DNA from 2 places in the Streptomyces sp. NPDC088794 genome. Region 1 is predicted to be linked to the other one. Evidence: riboswitches for the same ligand, from Rfam matches in the RefSeq annotation. Region 1 holds a riboswitch; the other holds the start of a gene.
What was found. Region 1 has a riboswitch for cobalamin ahead of ACIP6U_RS01600 (CbtB-domain containing protein). Riboswitches for the same ligand answer to the same signal wherever they lie in the genome.
Positions count from the first base shown of each region.

Region 2: another riboswitch for cobalamin. It lies ahead of ACIP6U_RS04635 (ribonucleoside-diphosphate reductase subunit alpha); the one in region 1 lies ahead of ACIP6U_RS01600 (CbtB-domain containing protein).

Region 1 is NZ_JBIVKB010000001.1:327,063-334,175, reverse strand. It holds gene ACIP6U_RS01620 (aminomethyl transferase family protein) at 1-1,182, shown strand, start outside; gene ACIP6U_RS01615 (methylenetetrahydrofolate reductase) at 1,212-2,084, shown strand; gene purU (formyltetrahydrofolate deformylase) at 2,081-2,986, shown strand; gene ACIP6U_RS01605 (LacI family DNA-binding transcriptional regulator) at 3,033-3,959, shown strand; cobalamin riboswitch at 4,089-4,238, shown strand; gene ACIP6U_RS01600 (CbtB-domain containing protein) at 4,274-4,495, shown strand; gene ACIP6U_RS01595 (CbtA family protein) at 4,518-5,270, shown strand; gene ACIP6U_RS01590 (histidine phosphatase family protein) at 5,361-5,969, opposite strand; gene metE (5-methyltetrahydropteroyltriglutamate--homocysteine S-methyltransferase) at 6,098-7,113, opposite strand, start outside.
Region 2 is NZ_JBIVKB010000002.1:7,647-14,759, forward strand. It holds gene ACIP6U_RS04610 (carbon starvation CstA family protein) at 1-1,469, shown strand, start outside; gene ACIP6U_RS04615 (YbdD/YjiX family protein) at 1,453-1,641, shown strand; gene ACIP6U_RS04620 (DUF3311 domain-containing protein) at 1,823-2,077, shown strand; gene mctP (monocarboxylate uptake permease MctP) at 2,074-3,702, shown strand; gene ACIP6U_RS04630 (GNAT family N-acetyltransferase) at 3,776-4,282, shown strand; cobalamin riboswitch at 4,330-4,476, shown strand; gene ACIP6U_RS04635 (ribonucleoside-diphosphate reductase subunit alpha) at 4,599-6,956, shown strand; gene ACIP6U_RS04640 (ribonucleotide-diphosphate reductase subunit beta) at 6,956-7,113, shown strand, end outside.

The sequences.
Region 1 (7,113 bases):
GACCTCTCGCACCACATGTACGACCTGACGATCGAAGGCCCCGACGCCACCCGGGTGTTGGCCGATCACGGCGTCAACAACTTCGCCAGGTTCGCGATCGGACAGGCCAAGCAGTACGTGCCGGTCACCCGTCAAGGCCACATCGTCACCGACGGGATCCTCGCTCGGGAGGCCGAGAACCGGTACCTGCTCAGCGGTATCCCCGCCGCCCAGCACTGGGTGCAGTACCACGCGGAAAAGGGCGGCTACGACGTCGGTTTCGCCACCGACCCCTCCTCCGCCTTCCGGCCCGGTGGGGGTGATCCGAAGCTGTTCCGCTACCAGATCCAGGGGCCGCTGGCCGTGGAGCTGGCCGAGCGGGCCTTCGGCGGCCCACTGCCGGAGACGAAGTTCTTCCACTCCAGCCCGGTCGTCCTCGACGGGCGCCCGCTGCGCGCCCTGCGGCACGGCATGGCGGGCCAGGCCGGCTTCGAGTTCATCGGCCCCTGGGAGCACGCGGCCCACGTGCACGAGAGGTTCCTGACGGTCGGCGAACCGCTCGGCCTGATCCAGGTCGGCGCCCTCGCGTACACGACCCCCAGCGTGGAGAGCGGCTGGATCCCGTCCCCGGTGCCCGCCGTCTACACCGACCCCGAACTGCTGGAATACCGCAGGCAGCTGCCCTTGTTCGGAATCGAGGGCAAGCGCCCGCTGAACGGCAGTTACTTCTCGGAGGACATCGAGGACTACTACGTGTCGCCGTACGAACTCGGCTACGGCAAGGTGATCTCCTTCCGGCACGACTTCGTGGGCCGGGACGCCCTGGAGAAGGCCAAGGACGAGGTGCGGCGCACCAAGGTCACCCTCGTCCTCGACCCCGCCGACGTGCGCGCGGCGATCGGCGAGGGCCAGGACTCCGGGTTCGTGCTCTCGTACGCACGCCACCGGGTGGAGACCGCCGCCGGACTGGTCGGCGTCACCATGCAGAGCGCGTCGATCGACCCCGTGGGCGCGGTCCTCGCCCAGACCCTGATCGACGCCGAGTACGCCGTGCCCGGCACCGAGGTGAGCGTGGTCTGGGGCGAGCACCCCGGTCCCGGCACCGACCCCGAGGCCGACCTCGGCTTCCCCCGCATCCGCGCCACCGTGCGGCCGTCGCCGTTCGACGAGCACGCGCGCACCCTCTACCGCCGCGACCGCTGACGCGGGCCCAGAGAGCGAGACCTACGACGATGAACCCCGCGAGCACGGCAGGAACAGCGGTCGGCACCGCGCTGCTTGAGGACTTCTCCCTGGAGATGACCGGCAAGGACGTCCCCGCGCTGGAAGAGGCCCGCGACCTCATCCCCCAGGGCACCCGCATCAACATCACCTTCCTCGGCAACGAGGACCTCCCGATGCGTCTGGACGCGGCCCGGGCGGTCAAGCGGCTCGGCTTCGTCCCCGTACCGCACATATCCGCCCGCCGCCTCGGCTCCCGCGGCGACTTCGAGCGGTTCCTCGCGGGCCTGCGTGCCGACGGCACGTCCGACAACGTGTTCCTCGTCGGCGGCGATCCGGCACACCCCGAGGGCCCCTACGCGGACTCGCTGTCGCTCATCGACACAGGACTGCTGGGGGAGTACGGCGTGCGGCACGTGGGCATCACCGGATACCCCGAGGGCCATCCGTCGATCGACGACCTGACGCTGTGGTCCGCGCTGCGGAACAAGCACGAGGCCCTCGCCGCGCACCCCCTGGACGGCGAGATCATCACCCAGTTCGGCTTCGACGTCGACCCGGTGCTCGCCTGGGTGGAGGAGGTCCGGAGTCGAGGCATCGACCTCCCGATCAGGATCGGCGTGCCAGGACCCGCCGGGGCGCGCCGACTCCTGTCCTACGCGGCCCGTTTCGGCGTGGGCACCAGCGCCTCCGTCGTCAAGAAGTACGGGTTCTCCCTGACCAACCTCATGGGCACCGCCGGCCCCGACCGCTTCCTGCGCGACCTCGCCGCGGCCCACGACCCCGCCCGGCACGGCGAGTTGAAGATCCACTTCTATACGTTCGGCGGGATCGCGGCCACCTCCGACTGGGCCGCCCGCTTCCGGAAGGACAGCACGGCATGACCCTCACGCAGGACGCCCCGGCCCGCGCCGGCACGGCGGAAAACCCCGCGCCGCAGGCCTCGTTGATCGTGCAGGGCGCGGACGCCACCGGCATCGTCGCGGCCGTGACGTCGGTCCTCAGCGGGCACGGCGCCAACATCGTGGCCCTCGACCAGTACTCCGACAACCCGCAGGGCGGCGCCTTCTTCCAGCGCACGGTGTTCGGCCTCGACGGCCTCCGGGCCGCGTTGCCCGCCCTGCGGACGGACCTCGACGCCCACCTCGTGGAACGGTTTGGTCTGACGTACACGCTGCGCGACCTGTCGGTCCCCAAGCGGGTCGCGATCTTCGCGTCGAAGTCCGACCACTGCCTGCTCGACCTGCTCTGGCGCCACCGACAGGGCCAACTGCCCGTCACCGTCTCGATGGTGATCTCCAACCACCCCGATGTGGCCGAGGAAGTACGCGCCTTCGGCATCCCGTTCTTCCACGTGCCCTCCCAGGGGCCGGACAAGTCCGCCGCCGAGACGGAACACCTGCGGCTGCTCAAGGGCAACGTCGACTTCGTCGTCCTCGCCCGCTACATGCAGATCCTCAGCGGCGACCTCATCGAACGGCTCGGTGTGCCGATCATCAACATCCACCACTCCTTCCTGCCCGCCTTCATCGGCGCCGGGCCCTACGCCAAGGCCAAGGAACGGGGCGTGAAGCTGGTCGGCGCGACCGCCCACTACGTGACCGAGGACCTCGACGAGGGCCCGATCATCGAGCAGGACGTCGTCCGCGTCACCCACGCCCACACCGCCACGGACCTGACCCGCCGGGGCGCCGACGTGGAACGCGCGGTCCTCTCCCGGGCGGTGCTGTGGCACGCCGAGGACCGGGTCGTCAGGAACGGCAACCACACCATCGTGTTCGCCTAGGCTGAGTGCCGGCGCTTAATCGTTCTGGAGGCGGGAGTGTGCCGGCATGGGGCGTTCCGGCCGGGTGACGCTGAGTGACGTGGCCGAGGCGTCCGGAGTCTCCCGGGCGACCGTGAGCTTCGTACTGAACGACGACCCCCGGCAGACCATCTCCGGGGCGACCAGACAACGGGTCCTGGCCGCCGCGCACAAGTTGGGGTATGTCCCGCACGGCATCGCCCGGGCACTGCGCGAGGGGTCCTCGCGCATCGTCGTCCTCAATGTCGACGAGGGCCTGGAGGGCAACTTCTCCCGGAGCTATGTCCTGGGCCTGGACGAGGAGCTGGCCGCCCACGACCACGTCCTGCTCGTGCGGCACGGGCACACCGCGCCCGAGGCCACGCAGAAGATCCTCGACACCATAGTGCCGCGGGCCGTGCTGCGACTCGGCGAGGTCTACATGCGCGAGCACGGTCCCATCGAGGAGGACTGGGAGAACGGGTTCGCCGCCAACGCCGCCCTGCAGATCGGCCATCTCGCCGAACGGGGGCACACCCGGATCACCATGGCCATGCCCGACCACGACTTCCCGCTCACCGAGGCCCGCCTCGGGTTCGCCCGCGAGGCCGCCCGGCGCCTTGGCCTGCCACCCCTGGAGCGCCTCGTCGTCCCCCGCCCGCGAGAGGCCGGCGCGGTCGCCGTCGGGGCGTTCCGCGCGGCCCATCCGGACGTGACCGCCGTGGCCGCCTTCGACGACGACATCGCACTGCGTACCCTGACCGCCCTGCGCGACCTCGGACTTCGGGTGCCCGAGGACATGGCCGTGATCGGCTTCGACGAGACCGAGCACGGCTCCCTGACCACGCCCGCGCTCACCACCGTCCACATCGACGCCGAAGCCCTCGGCCGGCTCGCCGCCCGGGCCGCCCTCGGCATCGACTCGGAGGGCCTGACGCCCGTGCGGGGCCGGATCGTGGTCCGCGCCTCGGTGTGACCGGCGCGCGGGACCGCCGGGCGTAGGGCGCCCGAACCGGCGTATCCACGCGGTGATTTGACGGCCCAGGCCGATGATCCTCGTCACTCGGCGGGCGAGACCGGCATCACCCCAGGTAGCGCGGTATTGGCCATGTTCGCGACACACGGTACGGTCACTCTGATATCGACGACACCAAAACGGAAGCCGGTGGGAGTCCGGCACGGTCGCGCCACTGTGTGCCACCCCTTTAACGGAGGGGGGCGAGTCAGACCCGTAGCCGTCGTCCTGTGCACCACCGAGATGGGACGCGAACTCCCAGAGGAGGCCCTGCCATGGCGCAGCATGTCGCTCAGCCGACAGCCACCACCCCCGTTCTCCCCGCCAAGCTGCCGATCGGCGCGATCGTCCCCTGGGCGGTCTTCTTCGGCATCCTGATGCTGGTCCTGCTGTACTTCGTCGGCGCCGAACAGGGCGCCACCTCCCTCGTGTCCGGTTCGGACGTCCACGAGTGGGTGCACGACGCCCGTCACCTGCTCGGCTTCCCCTGCCACTGACCCGAGGGAAACCAGCACTCACATGAACTCCGCAACAGTGCGAAACCTTCTCGTGCGGGGCATGCTCGCCGGCCTCGCCGCCGGTGCGCTCGCCCTCGTCGTCGCCTACTTCCTCGGTGAACCGAACGTCGACAAGGCGATCGCCTTCGAGGACGCGCACGCCCACGAGCACGAGATGGAGATCGTCTCCCGCTCCCTGCAGTCCACCGCCGGCCTGGCCACCGGTGTCCTGATCTACGGCGTCGCGTTCGGCGGCATCGCCGCCCTCGGCTTCTGCTTCGCGCTCGGCCGCGTCGGCAGGTTCAGCCCGCGCGCGACCGCGCTGCTGCTGTCCGGCTGCGCTCTGCTGGCCGTCTACGTCGTCCCGTTCCTGAAGTACCCGGCCAACCCGCCGGCGGTCGGCGACCCCGACACCATCGGCAAGCGGACCACCCTGTACTTCCTGATGATGGTGCTCAGCGTGCTCCTCGCGGTCGCCGCGACCATCCTCGGCAAGCGGCTCGCCCCGAGTCTGGGCACCTGGTACGCGACCGTCGTCGCGCTCGCCGCGTTCGCCGTGGTGATCGGGCTGGCGTACGCGTTCCTGCCGGTCATCAACGAGGTCCCCGCGGACTTCCCGGCCACCGTGCTGTGGCGCTTCCGGCTCTCCGCGCTGGCCATGCAGATCACCCTGTGGGGCGGATTCGGCCTGGCCTTCGGCGAGTTGGCCGAACGGCTGCTGAACCCGAAGCCCGCACGGGTCCCGGCGCCTACGGCGGTGCCCGCGGCCCACTGACACGACCGACCTGACGAGAGGGCCCCGCGGAACCGTCCGGGGCCCTCTCGCGTTCTTCCGTCCGTTAGGCGCCGGCACCGGGACGCGACCTCATGAACCACCGGCCGACGGGACTTGAGCCGCCTCGGCCGTATCCAGCGGCTGTCCGATCCGTACGTTCCAGCGGCCGGCCCGCCCACTGACCGTGGTGGCGGTCAGCGGCAGCACGTCCAGCCGCCAGAAGGCCGCCGCGGGCGCGCCCAACGCGTGCACCACCACGGCCCGTACGACGTCCGGTTCGACCACGGCGAGCGTACGGCCGTCCGTGGCGAGGGACGCCTCCAGCCACCGTGCCACCCGCGCGCACAACTCCTCGACGGACTCCCCGCCGTGCGGAGCGGACGCCGGATCGGCCAACCACCGGGCCACCGCCTCGGGCTCACCGGCGCCGACCTCGGCGAGGGTGAGCCCCCGCCAACGCCCCACGTCCAGCCCCGCCAACTCCGCCGCTTCCTCGGACCCGTTGAGGCCCAGCGCGGTCGCCGTCTGACGGCAGCGCGTGCTGGGCGAGACGACGACCCGTGCGGCCGACGGCAGGGCTCCGGCCGCGGCACGAGCTCCCGCCTCCCCGCCGGCCTCGATCGAACCCCCGTCGTCGAAGCGCGCCTGGCGCAGCGAGGTGCTCATCGCGGGCGAGATGAAGGTGACACGGCTGGTCACGGGCGGCTCCTCCTGATGCGGTTCACGGTGTACGGGTCCGGTGTACGGGTCTCCATTGGACACGGCCCGTACGTGCACCGACCGGGGAGGGTTCTCCAACTGCCCTCCCCGGCCGACGGATCCCGGCATCAGGCCCCGGACAGTTCCTCACGGACCGTGCGGGCGGCGGCGACCAGGTTCTCCAGCGAGGCCCGGGTCTCGGGCCAACCGCGGGTCTTCAGGCCGCAGTCGGGGTTGACCCACAGCCGCTCGACGGGGATGGCCTTGAGCCCGGTGCGCAGCAGGTCGGCGGCCTCCTCCGTGCTCGGGACGCGCGGCGAGTGGATGTCGTACACGCCGGGTCCCGCCTCGCGCGGATAGCCGTGGGCGGCGAGTTCGCGCGCGACCTGCATGTGCGAGCGGGCGGCCTCCAGGCTGATGACGTCCGCGTCGAGATCGTCGATGGCCTGCACGATGTCCCCGAACTCGGCGTAGCACATGTGCGTGTGGATCTGCGTGTCCGGCCGCACCCCGCCCGTGCTGAGCCGGAACGCCTCGGTCGCCCACGCCAGATACGCGGCGCGGTCGGCGGTGCGCAGCGGGAGCGTCTCGCGCAGGGCGGGCTCGTCGACCTGGATCACCGAAGTCCCGGCCGCCTCAAGGTCGTCGACCTCCTCGCGCAGGGCGAGCGCGACCTGGCGGGCGGTGTCGCCGAGCGGCTGGTCGTCCCGGACGAAGGACCAGGCGAGCATGGTGACAGGCCCGGTGAGCATGCCCTTGACCGGACGCGAGGTGAGGGACTGGGCGTACGTCGTCCAGCGCACGGTCATCGGCTCGGGGCGGGAGATGTCGCCGGCCAGGATCGGCGGCCGGACGTAACGGGTGCCGTAGGACTGCACCCAGCCGTGCTGCGTGGCCAGGTAGCCCGTCAGCTGCTCGGCGAAGTACTGGACCATGTCGTTGCGTTCGGCCTCGCCGTGCACCAGGACGTCCAGACCGGTCTTCTCCTGGAAGGAGATCACCTCCTGGATCTCGGCCCTGATGCGCTCCTCGTAGCCGGCCGTGTCGATCCGGCCCGCCCGCAAGTCGGCGCGGGCGGTGCGCAGTTCACCGGTCTGCGGGAAGGAGCCGATCGTGGTGGTCGGCAGCAGCGGCAGACCGAGGT
Region 2 (7,113 bases), on a different contig from region 1:
TCGGCGTGGGCCTGCTGCTGCTCGCCCTGGTCGCGGGCCGCTGGGTCGCCGAGTCCTCCTGGGCCGACACCTTCACCCTCGCGCCCTCGACGCTGGTGGTCTGGCTGGTCGCGTACGGCTTCATCGCCTCGATCCTGCCGGTCTGGATGCTGCTCGCGCCCCGCGACTACCTCTCCACCTTCATGAAGATCGGCACCATCGCGCTGCTCGCCCTCGGGGTGGTCATCGCCCTGCCGACGCTGAAGATGGACGCGGTCACCGACTTCGCCCGGCACGGCAACGGCCCGGTCTTCGCCGGCTCGCTCTTCCCCTTCGTCTTCATCACCATCGCCTGCGGGGCGCTGTCCGGCTTCCACGCGCTGATCTCCAGCGGTACGACGCCGAAGATGATCCAGAAGGAGACGCAGGTCCGCATGATCGGCTACGGCTCCATGCTGATGGAGTCCTCGGTCGCGATCATGGCGCTGCTCGCGGCGAGCATCATCGACCCCGGTCTGTACTTCGCGATGAACGCGCCGGCCGGGGTCATCGGCACCACCGTGCAGAACGCCTCGCAGGTGGTGGGGAGTTGGGGCTACCAGATCTCGCCGGACGCGCTCGCGCAGGCGGCGCAGCGGGTCGAGGAGTCGAGCCTGCTCTCCCGCACGGGCGGCGCGCCCACGCTGGCCGTCGGTGTCTCGGAGATCTTCTCCAAGGTCACCGGCGGGAGCCTGCGGGCCTTCTGGTACCACTTCGCGATCATGTTCGAGGCGCTGTTCATCCTGACCGCGCTCGACGCCGGCACCCGGGTCGGCCGGTTCATGCTCCAGGACATGCTCGGCAACGTCATCAGGCCCTTCAAGAACGTGAGTTGGAAGCCCGGCCTGGCCATCACCAGCGCGATCGTGTGCGCGCTGTGGGGCTACTTCCTGTGGGTCGGCGTCCACGAACCCCTCGGCGGGATCAACCAGCTCTTCCCGATCTTCGGCATCTCCAACCAGCTCCTGGCCGCGGTCGCCCTCGCCGTCTGCACGACCCTCCTGGTCAAGTCCGGCCGCCTCAAGTGGGCCTGGATCACCGGGATCCCGCTCGCCTGGGACGCCACGGTCACGCTGACGGCGAGCTGGCAGAAGGTCTTCTCCAGCGACCCGCGGGTCGGCTTCTTCAAGCAGCGCCAGGTCTTCCAGGACGCCATCGACTCCGGCAAGGTGCTGCCGCCCGCCAAGACCATGGACGACATGCACACCGTGGTCACCAACTCCACGGTGGACGGCGTCCTCACCGCCGTCCTCGCGGTCCTGATCATCGTCGTGATCGCGGACGCGGCCCGCGTCTGCGTCCGCCATGTCCGCCGCCCGGCCCTGTCCACGCTGAGCGAGTCCCCGTACGTCGAGTCCAAGCTCACCGCGCCGGCCGGCCTGTTCCCGACCCGGACCGAGAAGGAGGAGGAACGCCGTGCGGCCGTCGGTACCGCTGCGCCGGGCGATTAGAGGAGTGCGCTGGTACGTGCGTGAGCTGACCGACGAGTCGGCCTACGACCGGTACGTCACGCACGTCCGCAAGGACCATCCGGACGCGGCGGTGCCGTCCCGGCGCGAGTTCGAGCGAATGCGCACGGACCGTCAGGAGGCGGACCCCCGGCAGGGCTTCCGCTGCTGCTGAGGGGCCTCCGCGGGCCTCGTAAGGCCCCCTGTTGGGCCATCTGTCGGGCCTTCACAGAATCGACATACCGATATGCGGACGAGGTCTTCCGCATCCGTGACACCGTGACCTACATTGCCTGCGCGTTACCCAGGTGATCACAGGCGATCCCTGGTAGCCAGTGAGGGGACGGAGCCGCGGAATGTCAGAAGTGCCCGAAGTGAAACCACCGGTGGTGACACCGGTCCGCGTGGTGATCGCCCTCTGCCTGATCGCCCCGTTCGTGGCGATGCTCTGGGTCGGCTCCTACGCCAAGACCGACCCGACGTTCATCGGCATCCCCTTCTTCTACTGGTACCAGATGCTGTGGGTGCTGATCTCCACCGCGCTGACCATGACCGCGTACCAGCTGTGGCAGCGTGACCAGCGCGCCCGCACGAAGGGTGCCGCCAAGTGAACGACGGCGTGAACGGCGTAGCGCTCGCCGTCTTCATCTTCTTCTTCGTGGCCGTCACGGTCGTCGGCTTCCTGGCGGCCCGCTGGCGCCGGGCCGAGAACGAGGCCAGCCTCGACGAATGGGGCCTGGGCGGACGGTCGTTCGGCACCTGGGTCACCTGGTTCCTGCTCGGCGGCGACCTCTACACGGCGTATACGTTCGTGGCGGTCCCGGCGGCGATCTACGCGGCCGGCGCGGCCGGCTTCTTCGCGGTGCCGTACACGATCCTCGTCTACCCGCTGATCTTCACCTTCCTGCCCCGCCTCTGGTCGGTCTCGCACAAGCACGGCTATGTGACGACGTCCGACTTCGTGCGCGGCCGGTTCGGCTCGAAGGGCCTCTCGCTCGCGGTGGCCGTCACCGGCATCCTCGCGACGATGCCGTACATCGCGCTCCAACTCGTCGGCATCCAGGCAGTGCTGGACGTGATGGGCGTCGGCGGCGGTGACGACACCAACTGGTTCGTGAAGGACCTCCCGCTGCTGATCGCCTTCGGCGTACTCGCGGCGTACACCTACTCCTCGGGACTGCGCGCGCCCGCGCTGATCGCGTTCGTGAAGGACACGCTGATCTACATCGTCATCGCGGTGGCGATCATCTACATCCCGATCAAACTGGGCGGTTTCGACGACATCTTCGCCAAGGCCGGCGAGGCGTTCGCGCAGACCAACCCGGCGACCGGCAAGCCGCGCGGCGCCCTCGCACCGGCCGAGGCGGGTCAATGGACGTACGCCACCCTGGCGTTGGGCTCCGCGCTCGCGCTCTTCATGTACCCGCACTCGATCACCGCGACGCTCTCCTCCAGGAGCCGTGAGGTGATCCGCCGCAACACCACGATCCTGCCGCTGTATTCACTGATGCTCGGCCTGCTGGCGCTGCTCGGGTTCATGGCCATCGCGGCCGGAGTGAAGGTCAGCAACGGGCAGTTGGCGATCCCGCAGCTGTTCGAGGACATGTTCCCGGACTGGTTCGCGGGCGTGGCCTTCGCGGCGATCGGCATCGGCGCGCTGGTGCCCGCGGCCATCATGTCCATCGCGGCCGCGAACCTCTTCACCCGCAACATCTACAAGGACTTCATCAAGCCGGACGCCACACCGGAACAGGAGACCAAGGTCTCCAAGCTGGTGTCCCTGCTGGTGAAGGTCGGCGCCCTGGTCTTCGTCCTGACGATGGACAAGACGGTCGCCATCAACTTCCAGCTCCTCGGCGGCATCTGGATCCTCCAGACCTTCCCGGCCCTGGTCGGCGGCCTGTTCACCCGCTGGTTCCACCGCTGGGCCCTGCTCGCCGGCTGGGCGGTCGGCATGATCTACGGCACGGCCGCCGCGTACGGCGTCGCCTCCCCGACCCAGAAGCACTTCGGCGGCTCCTCCAAGGAGATCCCCGGCATCGGCGAGATCGGCTACATCGGCCTCACCGCGTTCGTCCTGAACGTCGTCGTCACGGTGGTCCTGACCTTCGTCCTGAAGGCACTGAAGGCCCCGGAGGGCGTCGACGAGACGCAGCCGGGCGACTACACGGCGGACGCGGGCGACCCGGGCGTGGAGGTGGAACTGCCGCCGGCCACGGCGGGGACCTCGCACTAGGCACTCCTGCTCAACGGGCCGCCGGAGAAAATCCGGCGGCCCGTTGTCGTACCCGTCGGGCACACTCGCCTGCATGGACATCGTGATCCGGGCAGCGCACCCCACCGAATACGAGACCCTCGGCGAGATCACCGCCCAGGCCTACCTCCAGGACGACCTGCTGACCTTCGGAGAGAGCGACTGGTACCTCGGCGAGCTCAGAGACGTGGCCAATCGGGCGGCCGTCGCCGACGTGCTGGTCGCCACGGACAGGGACCGGATCCTCGGCGGGGTCACCTTCGTCACCGCCGGCACGCACATGGCCGAGCGGGCCGGCCCCACCGAGGCCGAGATCCGCATGCTCGCCGTCGACCGGGCGGCCCGCGGCCGGGGCGCGGGCGAGGCACTCGTCCGCGCCTGCGTCGACCGCGCACGAGCCGCCGAGGACTGCACCGGCATCGTCCTGTCCACCCAGCCGACCATGCGCGCCGCCCACCGCATCTACGAACGCCTCGGCTTCGTCCGCGTCCCGGAACGGGACTGGAACCCCATTCCGGAGGCCGGCGACTTCGTGCTGCTCACCTATCAGTTGACGTTCTGACACGCTCCGAAGTCGGCGCGCGACACAACATCTAGGGGTGCTCCTACAACCCAGCACAAGATGTATGCTCATGCTCGCTGTCGTCGCAGGGGAATCCGGTGCGAATCCGGAACTGTCCCGCAACGGTGTACTCATGCGTGTTCGCACATGTATGGGCGTCAGTCCGAGGACCTGCCGACAGCGCGCCCGACCAAGCCGGTCGGGTGCCATGACGTCCGGGCCTCGTGGAATGGGCCGGGGACGCGACGCCGTCGTGCGCTCGTGGCTGCCCCCTGCCCTCCGCCTGGCCCCCGTGCCCAGCGAGGGAGAGCCCCACGTGACCATCGCGCCAGCCGACCCGGCTTCAGTCACCGCGCCGGAGACCGACGGCCCCGGTACCGCGTTGCTGCGGATCCTGACCGAGTTGACCGCCGACCTCCCCGACGCCGACCCCGGCCGGGTCGCCGCCGCCGCGTTGCGCGGCCGGTCCGCGCAGGCCGACGAGGCCGAACTGCGCGAGCTGGCCACGGAGGCCGCCGCCGGTCTCATCTCGGAGGACCCCGCCTACTCGCAGGTCGCCGCCCGGCTGCTGACCATCTCGATCCGCGCCGAGGCCGCCTCGCAGGGCGTCACCTCGTTCACCGAGTCGGTCCTCGTCGGCCACCGCGAGGGCCTCATCGCCGACCGCACCGCCGAGTTCGTCCGCGTCCACGCGGCCCGCCTCGACGAACTGATCGACCGCACCGCCGACGACCGCTTCGGCTACTTCGGCCTGCGCACCCTGCACAGCCGCTACCTGCTGCGCCACCCCATCACCCGCAAGGTCGTCGAGACCCCCCAGCACTTCATGCTGCGCGTCGCCGCCGGCCTCGCGGAGGACGACAGCACCCGCGCCCTGGACGAAGTCGCCTCGCTCTACCGCCTGATGAGCCGGCTGGACTACCTCCCCTCCTCCCCCACGCTCTTCAACTCCGGCACCCGGCACCCCCAGATGTCGTCCTGCTACCTCCTCGACTCCCCGATGGACGAGCTGGACTCCATCTACGACCGCTACCACCAGGTCGCCCGCCTCTCCAAGCACGCCGGCGGCATCGGCATCGCCTACTCCCGCATCCGCTCCCGGGGTTCACTGATCCGCGGCACCAACGGGCACTCCAACGGCATCGTCCCGTTCCTCAAGACGCTGGACGCCTCCGTCGCCGCCGTGAACCAGGGCGGCCGGCGCAAGGGCGCGGCCGCGGTCTACCTGGAGACCTGGCACTCCGACATCGAGGAGTTCCTGGAGCTGCGGGACAACACCGGTGAGGACGCCCGCCGTACGCACAACCTGAACCTCGCGCACTGGATCCCGGACGAGTTCATGCGCCGGGTCAACGAGGACGGCGTCTGGTCGCTCTTCTCCCCCGCCGACGTGCCCGAACTCGTCGACCTGTGGGGCGCGGAGTTCGACGCCGCGTACCGCAAGGCCGAGGCCGCCGGGCTCGCCCGCAAGACCATCCCGGCCCGCGACCTCTACGGCCGCATGATGCGCACCCTCGCGCAGACCGGCAATGGCTGGCTGACCTTCAAGGACGCCGCCAACCGCACCGCCAACCAGACCGCCGAGCCGGGCCACACGGTCCACTCCTCCAACCTCTGCACGGAGATCCTGGAGGTCACGGACGACGGCGAGACCGCGGTCTGCAACCTGGGCTCGGTCAGCCTCGGCGCCTTCGTGGTCGGCCGGGACATCGACTGGGACCGGCTGGACGAGACCGTCCGCACGGCCGTCACCTTCCTCGACCGGGTCGTCGACATCAACTTCTACCCGACCGAGCAGGCGGGCCGCTCCAACGCGAAATGGCGTCCCGTCGGCCTCGGTGCCATGGGCCTCCAGGACGTCTTCTTCAAACTCCGCCTGCCCTTCGACTCCCCCGAGGCCAAGGCCCTCTCCACCCGCATCGCCGAGCGCATCATGCTCGCCGCGTACGAGGCGTCGGCGGACCTGGCCGAGCGCAACGGCCCCCTCCCCGCCTGGGAGAAGACCCGCACCGCCCGAGGCGTCCTGCACCCCGACCACTACGACGTGGAACTGACCTGGCCCGAGCGCTGGGCGGCACTGCGGGAACGTATCGCCAAGGTCGGCATGCGCAACAGCCTCCTGCTCGCGATCGCCCCCACCGCCACCATCGCCTCGATCGCCGGCGTCTACGAGTGCATCGAGCCGCAGGTCTCCAACCTGTTCAAGCGCGAGACGCTGTCCGGCGAGTTCCTCCAGGTCAACTCCTACCTGGTCGACGAGTTGAAGCGCCTCGGCGTCTGGGACGCCCGCACCCGCGAGGCGCTGCGCGAGGCCAACGGCTCGGTGCAGGGCTTCGCCTGGATCCCGGCGGAGGTCCGCGCGCTGTACCGCACGGCCTGGGAGATCCCGCAGCGCGGCCTGATCGACATGGCCGCGGCCCGCACCCCGTACCTGGACCAGTCCCAGTCCCTCAACCTCTTCCTGGAAACCCCGACCATCGGCAAGCTCTCGTCGATGTACGCGTACGCGTGGAAGCAGGGCCTGAAGACGACGTACTACCTGCGGTCGCGGCCGGCGACCCGGATCGCCCGCGCCGCCCAGGCCCAAGCAACTGTCCCCGTCCAGCAGGCCGTTGACCCCGACGCGGTCGCCTGCTCCCTGGAAAACCCCGAGTCCTGCGAGGCCTGCCAATAATGACGACCGAAGCCAAGACTGCGCCTGTCAAAAACTTGCTCGACCCCGGCTTCGAGCTGACCCTCCGCCCCATGCGCTACCCCGACTTCTACGAGCGCTACCGGGACGCCATCAAGAACACCTGGACCGTCGAGGAGGTCGACCTCCACTCGGACGT